Linked DNA regions of Micromonospora rhizosphaerae. The main gene of each other region encodes a partner of the protein of the gene in region 2 in a complex. Links are inferred from orthologs where the notes say so. Each region holds a gene or a part of one and is shown on either strand. Other genes may lie near its edges.

Region 1 (4,510 bases), 4.3 Mb from region 2 along the record:
CTGCTCGGCACTGAGCTGGTCCTGCACCTGGACCTGCTTCTCGGCGGCGATCCGCTTACCCAGGTCGATGCCGACCAGCAGGTTGAGGATGTCCTGCCGGTCGACGTTCAGCCGGAGCTGGTCCGGGCTCGGGGTCAGCCCCCGCTGCTGGGCCTGAGTCCGGACCGAGTCGGCGTACGTCGCCTGGGCCTCGTCGTGGATGGCGTCCACCCGGTCGACCGAGTAGGTCGTGTCCCCGACGTACGCGGCGACGTTCGGCGCGGACCGGCCGCAGGCGGCGAGGGAGAGGACAGCGAGGGCCGCGACGCTGGCGGCGGCGATGAGACGGCGAGCACGCATGCCGGCAACTCTCTCACGCCCCGTCGCGGCCTGTGGCGCCGCCCACCACGCCGCGCCGCCCCACGCCGAGGCGAGCCGCCCCGCGCCGATGATCATGAAGTTGTTGCCGGCCGCTCCGGCGTGTCGCGACAACAACTTCATGATCAGCCGGCGGTCGGGGGTCAGCGGGCGGCGGCGACGGCCGGCTCGACCGGCGCCGGGTCGCCGAGGACGTCGGAGAGGAGCTGGGCGCACCACTCCAGCAGGGCCTGGTCGCGCAGCGGCTCCCCGCCGATCCGGCGGCTGCTCGGGCGCGGGACGCTGACCTGGTCGAGGGCCTGCTTGTAGACCGAGTCCGGGTGGTAGCGCTTGAGCCGCAGCTGCTTGGAATCGGGCAGCGGCAGCGGGCTGAACCGGAGGTGCTTGCCCTGCATGGACACGTCGGTGAGGCCGTACCGGCGGGCCAGCAGCCGGAACCGGGCCACCGCGACCAGGTTCTGCACCGGGACGGGCGGCTCGCCGTACCGGTCGGTCATCTCGGCGACCACCTCCCGCAGCCGCTCCTCGTCGCGGGCCTCGGCGAGCTTCCGGTACATCTCCAGCCGCAGCCGCTCCACCCCGACGTAGTCGTGCGGCAGGTGCGCGTCGACCGGGAGGTCGATCTTGACGTCGACCTCCTCCTCGGCACGCTCGCCCTTGAACGCCGACACCGCCTCGCCGACCATCCGCACGTACAGGTCGAAGCCGACGCCCTCGATGTGGCCGGACTGCTCGCCGCCGAGCAGGTTGCCGGCGCCCCGGATCTCCAGGTCCTTCATCGCCACGTACATGCCGGCGCCCAGCTCGGTGTGCTGCGCGATGGTGGCCAGCCGCTCGTGCGCGTTCTCGGTCAGCGGCTTGTCCGCCGGGTAGAGGAAGTACGCGTACGCCCGCTCCCGGCCCCGGCCGACCCGGCCCCGGATCTGGTGCAGCTGGGCCAGGCCGAGCAGGTCGGCCCGCTCCACGATCAGGGTGTTGGCGTTCGGGATGTCGATGCCGGACTCCACGATGGTGGTGCAGACCAGGACGTCGAACTCCTTCTCCCAGAAGCCGACCATCACCTTCTCGAGCGCGTCCTCGCTCATCTGGCCGTGCGCCACCGCGACCCGCGCCTCGGGCACCAGCTCGCGGAGCTTCCGGGCCGCCTTCTCGATCGACTCGACCCGGTTGTGCAGGTAGAAGACCTGCCCGTCGCGGAGCAGCTCGCGGTGGATGGCGGCGGCCACCTGCCGCTCGTCGTACGCCCCGACGGAGGTGAGCACCGGGTGCCGCTCCTCCGGCGGGGTGGCGATGGTGGACATCTCCCGGATGCCGGTGATGGCCATCTCCAGCGTCCGCGGGATCGGGGTGGCCGACATGCTCAGCACGTCGACCGAGGCCCGCATGGTCTTCAGGTGCTCCTTGTGCTCGACCCCGAAGCGCTGCTCCTCGTCCACGATGACCAGGCCCAGCGACTTGAACCGGGCGGCCGACTGGAGCAGCCGGTGGGTGCCGATGACGATGTCGGCCGTCCCGTCCGCGGCCATCGCCAGGGTCTGCTCGGCCTCCTTCGGCGTCTGGAAGCGGGAGAGCTGCCGGATGGTCACCGGGAACTGGCTCATCCGCTCGGCGAAGGTGTTGTAGTGCTGCTGCACCAGCAGCGTGGTGGGCACCAGCACCGCCACCTGCTTACCGTCCTGCACCGCCTTGAACGCGGCCCGGACCGCGATCTCGGTCTTGCCGTACCCGACGTCGCCGCAGATCAGCCGGTCCATCGGGACGGTCTGCTCCATGTCCCGCTTGACCTCCTCGATCGCGGCGAGCTGGTCCGGCGTCTCCTGCCACGGGAAGGCGTCCTCCAGCTCCCGCTGCCACGGGGTGTCCGGGCCGAAGTTGTGCCCCTTGGACGCCTTGCGGGCCGCGTAGAGCTGGATGAGCTGTGCGGCGATCTCGCGGACCGCCTTGCGGGCGCGCGCCTTCGACTTCTGCCAGTCCGAACCGCCCATCTTGTGCAGCGTGGGCTGCTCGCCGCCGACGTACCGGGAGAGCTGGTCGAGCTGATCGGTCGGGACGAAGAGCCGGTCGCCGGGCTGGCCGCGCTTGCTCGGGGCGTACTCGATGACCAGGTACTCCCGGGACGCGCCGTTGACGGTGCGCTGCACCAGCTCGACGTACCGGCCGATGCCGTGCTGCTCGTGCACTACGTAGTCGCCGGCCTTGAGCTCCAGCGGGTCGATGGTGTTGCGCCGCCGGCTCGGCATCTTGCGCATGTCCCGGGTCGAGGTGCCCCGGCCGCCGGTGACGTCGTTGCCCGTGAGCAGCACGAACCGGGAGGCCTCGTCGACGAAGCCGGCGGTCAGGCAGCCGCAGCTGACCAGCAGCTCACCGGGGGCGGGCGCGGTCGGCACCTCCTCGGTGAGCCGGGCGCCGAGGCCGGCGTCGCGGAGCACCTCCACCGCCCGCTGGGCCGGACCGTGCCCCTCGAAGACCAGGGCGATCGACCAGCCCTCGCCGGCCCAGCGCTTGAGGTCGTCGACCACCCGGGCGGTCTCGCCGTGGTACAGCGGGGCGGGCTGGGCGGCCAGGGTCACCGCAATCGCGTCGTCGGGGGTGACGTCGACCTCGGTCGGCTCGTCCTCCCAGGGCTGCCGGGCGGGAGCAGCCTCCGCCTCGACCAGCCCGAACGGCGACAGCGTCCACCAGGGCTGGCCCAGGGTGCGGGCCGCCGCGCGTACGTCGGCCAGGGTCTTGAAGGCGGCGGCGCCGAGGTCGACCGGGGCCTGGCCGCCGACGGCGGCCGCGGCCCAGCTGGCCTGGAGGAACTCCTCGGAGGTACGGACCAGGTCGTGCGCCCGGGTCCGGATCCGCTCCGGGTCGCAGAGGAGCACGTGGGTGCCGGCCGGCATGGCGGCCAGCAGCAGCTCCATCGAGTCCGGGCCGATCAACGCCGGAGCGAGCGACTCCATCCCCTCGACCGGGATGCCCTCGGCCAGCTTGTCGAGGATCTCGGCCAGCTCCGGGTGCTCCTGGGCCAGCGCGGCGGCCCGCTCGCGCACCGACGGGTTGAGCAGCAGCTCCCGGCAGGGCGGCGCCCAGAGCTGGGGGACCAGCTCGATGGTCCGCTGGTCGGCGACGGCGAAGGTGCGGATCTCCTCCACCTCGTCGCCCCAGAACTCGACTCGGGACGGGTGCTCGTCGGTGGGCGGGAAGATGTCCAGGATGCCGCCGCGGACGGCGAACTCGCCCCGCTTGGTGACCAGGTCGACCCGCGCGTACGCCATGTCGGTGAGCCGGCGGGCGACCTCCTCCAGGTCCGCCTCGTCGCCGGCGGCGAGCTGGACCGGCTCCAGGTCGCCCAGCCCCCTCAGCTGCGGCTGGAGCAGCGACCGGACCGGCGCCACGACCACCCGCAGCGGACCGCTGCGCCCGTGCGCGTCGGCCGACTCCGGATGCGCCAGCCGGCGCAGCACCGCCAGCCGCCGGCCCACGGTGTCCGAACGCGGGGAGAGCCGCTCGTGCGGCAGCGTCTCCCAGGACGGGAAGACCGCCACCTGCTCGGGCGGGAGCAGGCTGCCCAGCGCCGAGGCGAGGTCGTCGGCCTCGCGGGTGGTGGCGGTCACCGCGAGCACCGGCCGGCCAGCGCCCCCGCCCGGCCTGCCGTCGGCGCCGGCCTCGCCCGGCTCGGCCGCGACCGCGGCGACCGCGAAGGGGCGCAACGCCGCCGGAGCGGTCACGTCGAGCCCGTCGACCTGGGCGGCACCGGAGCGCGCCAGGTCACGCGCCCGGGCCAGCCCGGGGTCGGCCAGGGCGGCGGAGAAGAGTCCGGTGAGCATGTGTGATCACTTCCAGGGAGGTCGCCGGTGTGGGGCGGGGCGCACGACAGATACCCCGCGTCCGGCCGGACGGGGGGTGCACGCCCACCAGCCTATCTCCGCCCACCGACCTTCTCCCCCTTCCCGCCCCCGCTCGTCCGCCACCCACCGCCCCGCCGCATGCCGCCCGGCGCGGTCACCCGGCGCGCGGGGCCCGGGGCGCCTGGGGCGTCCGGGGCGCGCGGGGCGCGCGGGCCCGGGGCGCCCGGTCGCGGGGCCCGACGCGGCCAGCAAATTCAGGGAAGGCGTGGCCTCGGGGCGCGGAGTGGCCACTCTTTCCGTGAATTTGCGTGGATCTTGAC
Region 2 (3,819 bases):
TGAGCGGGGGACGTGGGGCCGGCGGCCGCGTGGCCGGAGTCGTCGCTGCCGCAGCCGGCCAGTACCGCCGCCGCGCCGACCGCGCCCGCACCGGCGAGCAGTGCCCGGCGGGTCTGGTTACCCGGTTCGGCGAGCACCTGATCGTCACTCATGACGCCCCTCTCTGCCGCCGCGCCCGTCATGATCCGCGGTCACGTTCCTGCCACGGATCACCCTGCCAGAGATTTCACCCGCTTTGCGCGGATTCCGGCCGGCCGGGGCCGGCCACCTAACCGGGTACGCGGCCGCGAGGATGTCAGCGCGCGCCGGCCGGCACCTTCTTCGACCTCCGGGGCGTGGTGCCGTTGGCCTTCGCCGCCCGGTTGGTGGCCGCCGTGGCGCCCTTGGCCTCGCCGTCGAGGTTGAGCACGTGGCGCAGGAACTGCCCGGTGTGGCTCTCGGCCACCTCGGCGACCTCTTCCGGCGTGCCGGTGGCGAGCACCGTGCCGCCCCGGTGGCCACCCTCCGGGCCCATGTCGATGATCCAGTCGGCGGTCTTGATCACGTCGAGGTTGTGCTCGATGGTGATCACCGTGTTGCCCTTGTCGACCAGCCCCTCGAGCACCATCAGCAGCTTGCGGATGTCCTCGAAGTGCAGGCCGGTGGTCGGCTCGTCCAGCACGTAGACCGTCCGGCCGGTGGAGCGCTTCTGCAGCTCGGAGGCGAGCTTGACCCGCTGCGCCTCACCGCCGGAGAGCGTCGGCGCGGGCTGACCGAGGCGGACGTAGCCCAGGCCGACGTCGACCAGCGTCCTGAGGTGCCGGTGGATGGCCGGGATCGCGGAGAAGAACTCGGCCGCCTCCTCGATCGGCATCTCCAGCACGTCGGAGACGGTCTTGCCCTTGTAGTGCACCTCCAGGGTCTCCCGGTTGTACCGGGCGCCCTTGCAGACCTCACAGGGGACGTAGACGTCCGGGAGGAAGTTCATCTCGATCTTGATCGTGCCGTCGCCGGAGCAGGCCTCGCAGCGGCCGCCCTTGACGTTGAACGAGAACCGGCCGGGGCCGTACCCGCGGACCTTGGCCTCGGTGGTCTCCGCGAAGAGCTTGCGGATGTGGTCCCAGACCCCGGTGTAGGTGGCCGGGTTGGACCGCGGCGTGCGGCCGATCGGCGACTGGTCGACGCCGACGACCTTGTCCACCTGCTCCAACCCCGTCACCCGGGTGTGCCGGCCGGGGACCAGCCGGGCGCCGTTGATCTGGTTGGCCAGTACGGCGTGCAGGATGTCGTTGACCAGCGTCGACTTGCCGGAGCCGCTGACCCCGGTGACCGCGATGAGCTGGCCGAGCGGGAACGAGACGGTCAGGTTGCGCAGGTTGTGCTCGCGCGCCCCGTGCACCACCAGCTCCCGCCCGGGGGTTTGCGGGCGACGCTGCCTTGGCGTCGGGATCGACTTGCGCCCGGACAGGTACGCCCCGGTGACCGACTCCGGGTTCTCCAGCAGCGCGGGCACCGAGCCGCTGTGCACGATCTCGCCGCCGTGCTCACCCGCGCCCGGGCCGATGTCGACGATCCAGTCCGCGGTGCGGATGGTGTCCTCGTCGTGCTCGACCACGATCAGCGTGTTGCCCAGCCCGCGCAGCCGGACCAGGGTCTCGATCAGCCGGTGGTTGTCCCGCTGGTGCAGGCCGATCGACGGCTCGTCGAGCACGTAGAGCACGCCGACCAGGCCGGAGCCGATCTGGGTGGCGAGCCGGATGCGCTGCGCCTCGCCGCCGGACAGGGTGCCGGCGGGGCGGTCCAGGGAGAGGTAGTCCAGACCCACGTCGAGCAGGAACTTGAGCCGGGCGTTGATCTCCTTGAGCACCCGCTCGGCGATCAGCTTCTGCCGGTCGGTGAGCTCGATGCCGGCGAGCAGGTCGGCCGCCTCCCCCACCGACAGGTTGCAGACCTCGGCGATGCTCTTCCCGGCCAGGGTGACCGCGAGCACCTCGGGCTTGAGCCGCGCGCCACCGCAGGCCGCACAGGGCACGTCCCGCATGTAGCCCTCGTACTTCTCCCGCGACCACTCCGACTCGGTGTCGGAGTGCCGCCGCTCGATCCACTGCACCACGCCCTCGAAGCCGGTGTAGTAGGAGCGCTCGCGGCCGTACTTGTTGCGGTAGCGGACGTGCACCTGGTCGTCGGAGCCGTGCAGGATCGTCTTCTGCGCCCGGGACGGCAGCGCCCGCCACGGCGTGTCGATGTCGAAGTGCTCCGCCTCGCCGAGGGCCTCGAGCAGGCGGAGGAAGTATTCCAGGTTGTGCCCGCTCGACCAGGGCTGGATGGCGCCCTCGCGCAGGGTGCGCTCCGGGTCGGGGACGACCAGCTCCGGGTCGACCTCCTTCTTGGTGCCGAGGCCGGTGCACTCCGGGCAGGCGCCGTACGGCGCGTTGAAGGAGAAGACCCGGGGCTCCAGGTCCTCGATCGCCAGCGGGTGGTCGTTGGGGCAGGCCAGGTGCTCGGAGTAGCGGCGCTCCCGGCCCGGGTCGTCCTCGGGCAGGTCGACGAAGTCGAGCAGGACCAGACCGCCGGAGAGGCCGAGCGCCGCCTCCACCGAGTCGGTCAGCCGCTGCTTGGCGCTGGCCTTGACGGCGAGCCGGTCGATCACCACCTCGATGGTGTGCTTCTCCTGCTTCTTGAGCTTCGGCGGCTCGGTCAGCGGGTGCACCACGCCGTCGACCCGGGCCCGGGCGTAGCCCTTGGCCTGAAGCTCGGCGAAGAGGTCGACGTACTCGCCCTTGCGGCCGCGGACGACCGGGGCGAGCACCATGAACCGGGTGCCCTCGGTCATCCCGAGCACCCGGTCGACGATCTGCTGCGGGGTCTGCTTGGAGATCCGCTCGCCGCAGACCGGGCAGTGCGGCTCGCCGATGCGGGCGAAGAGCAGCCGGAGGTAGTCGTAGACCTCGGTGATGGTGCCGACGGTGGACCGGGGGTTGCGCGAGGTGGACTTCTGGTCGATGGAGACCGCGGGGCTCAGGCCCTCGATGAAGTCGACGTCCGGCTTGTCCATCTGCCCGAGGAACTGCCGGGCGTACGAGGAGAGCGACTCTACGTAGCGGCGCTGCCCCTCGGCGAAGATCGTGTCGAAGGCCAGGCTCGACTTGCCCGACCCGGAGAGCCCGGTGAAGACGATCAGGGCGTCCCGGGGCAGGTCGAGACTGACGTCACGGAGGTTGTGCTCGCGCGCGCCACGGATGATCAGTCGGTCGGCCACGGTGGGTGTACTCCCGGGTGAGTGAATCTGTCCGCTCCGGAGCGGCTCTGAGCGGTTTAGCGGGGCGCAGGAAAGACGCTCAGCAACTTTAGCCCCGAGGTACGACAGTTTTCCGCGCCCGCCCATTCCCCCAGCTCAGGGCGGTCGGGCCGGCCGTGTCGCCGGGCGCCGTCCGACCGTCGGCGATGACCCGCCGCGTGGAGGCGTCCCCGACGACCGGGACGGTCGGTCGCACGCTTTGCTCTGCTGCAGCGGAGGCGACAGTGACGCGGCCTCGGTGTTGCACGGGCTGCAGCAGGGCAAAGCGGTCACCGCACACGGGCTCCGCCGCAGCCGCCCCGACCGCCCATACCAGGGGTGGGCAGGCAGCGGCAGGCTCCGCCGCATCCCCCGCCGTGGTCAGGGGCGGGCCGCGCGGCGCCGCCCGCCCCGCCAGCCGCCCCGCCGCTCGGCGGCCAGCCGCGCCTCCCGCCGCCCGGTCTCGAAGGCGATCTCCCGCTGGAGCCGGCGCCAGCTCTCCCAGCGCCGGGCGGTCAGCTCGCCGGTCGCCAGGGCCTCCCGGACCGCGCAACCGGGCTCCG

What was found.
Region 1: the proteins of uvrA (region 2) and mfd are in contact, whole or in part, in a crystal structure (PDB 4DFC), measured with the Escherichia coli proteins. The link is inferred for Micromonospora rhizosphaerae from one-to-one orthologs.

The regions. Positions count from the first base shown.
Region 1 is NZ_FMHV01000002.1:1,736,358-1,740,867, reverse strand. Bases 301-4,510 are described here. They hold mfd (transcription-repair coupling factor), read right to left. Parts: upstream 4,170-4,510; coding sequence 501-4,169; downstream 301-500. Other genes in these bases: GA0070624_RS08450 (hypothetical protein), read right to left, coding at 301-471. In the rest of the region: more of GA0070624_RS08450, read right to left, coding at 1-300. UniProt on the Escherichia coli protein: Couples transcription and DNA repair by recognizing RNA polymerase (RNAP) stalled at DNA lesions. Mediates ATP-dependent release of RNAP and its truncated transcript from the DNA, and recruitment of nucleotide excision repair machinery to the damaged site.
Region 2 is NZ_FMHV01000002.1:6,060,060-6,063,878, forward strand. Bases 96-3,614 are described here. They hold uvrA (excinuclease ABC subunit UvrA), read right to left. Parts: upstream 3,239-3,614; coding sequence 296-3,238; downstream 96-295. Other genes in these bases: GA0070624_RS28550 (Rieske (2Fe-2S) protein), read right to left, coding at 96-152. Outside these bases: more of GA0070624_RS28550, read right to left, coding at 1-95; rsgA (ribosome small subunit-dependent GTPase A), read right to left, coding at 3,638-3,819. UniProt on the Escherichia coli protein: The UvrABC repair system catalyzes the recognition and processing of DNA lesions. UvrA is an ATPase and a DNA-binding protein. A damage recognition complex composed of 2 UvrA and 2 UvrB subunits scans DNA for abnormalities.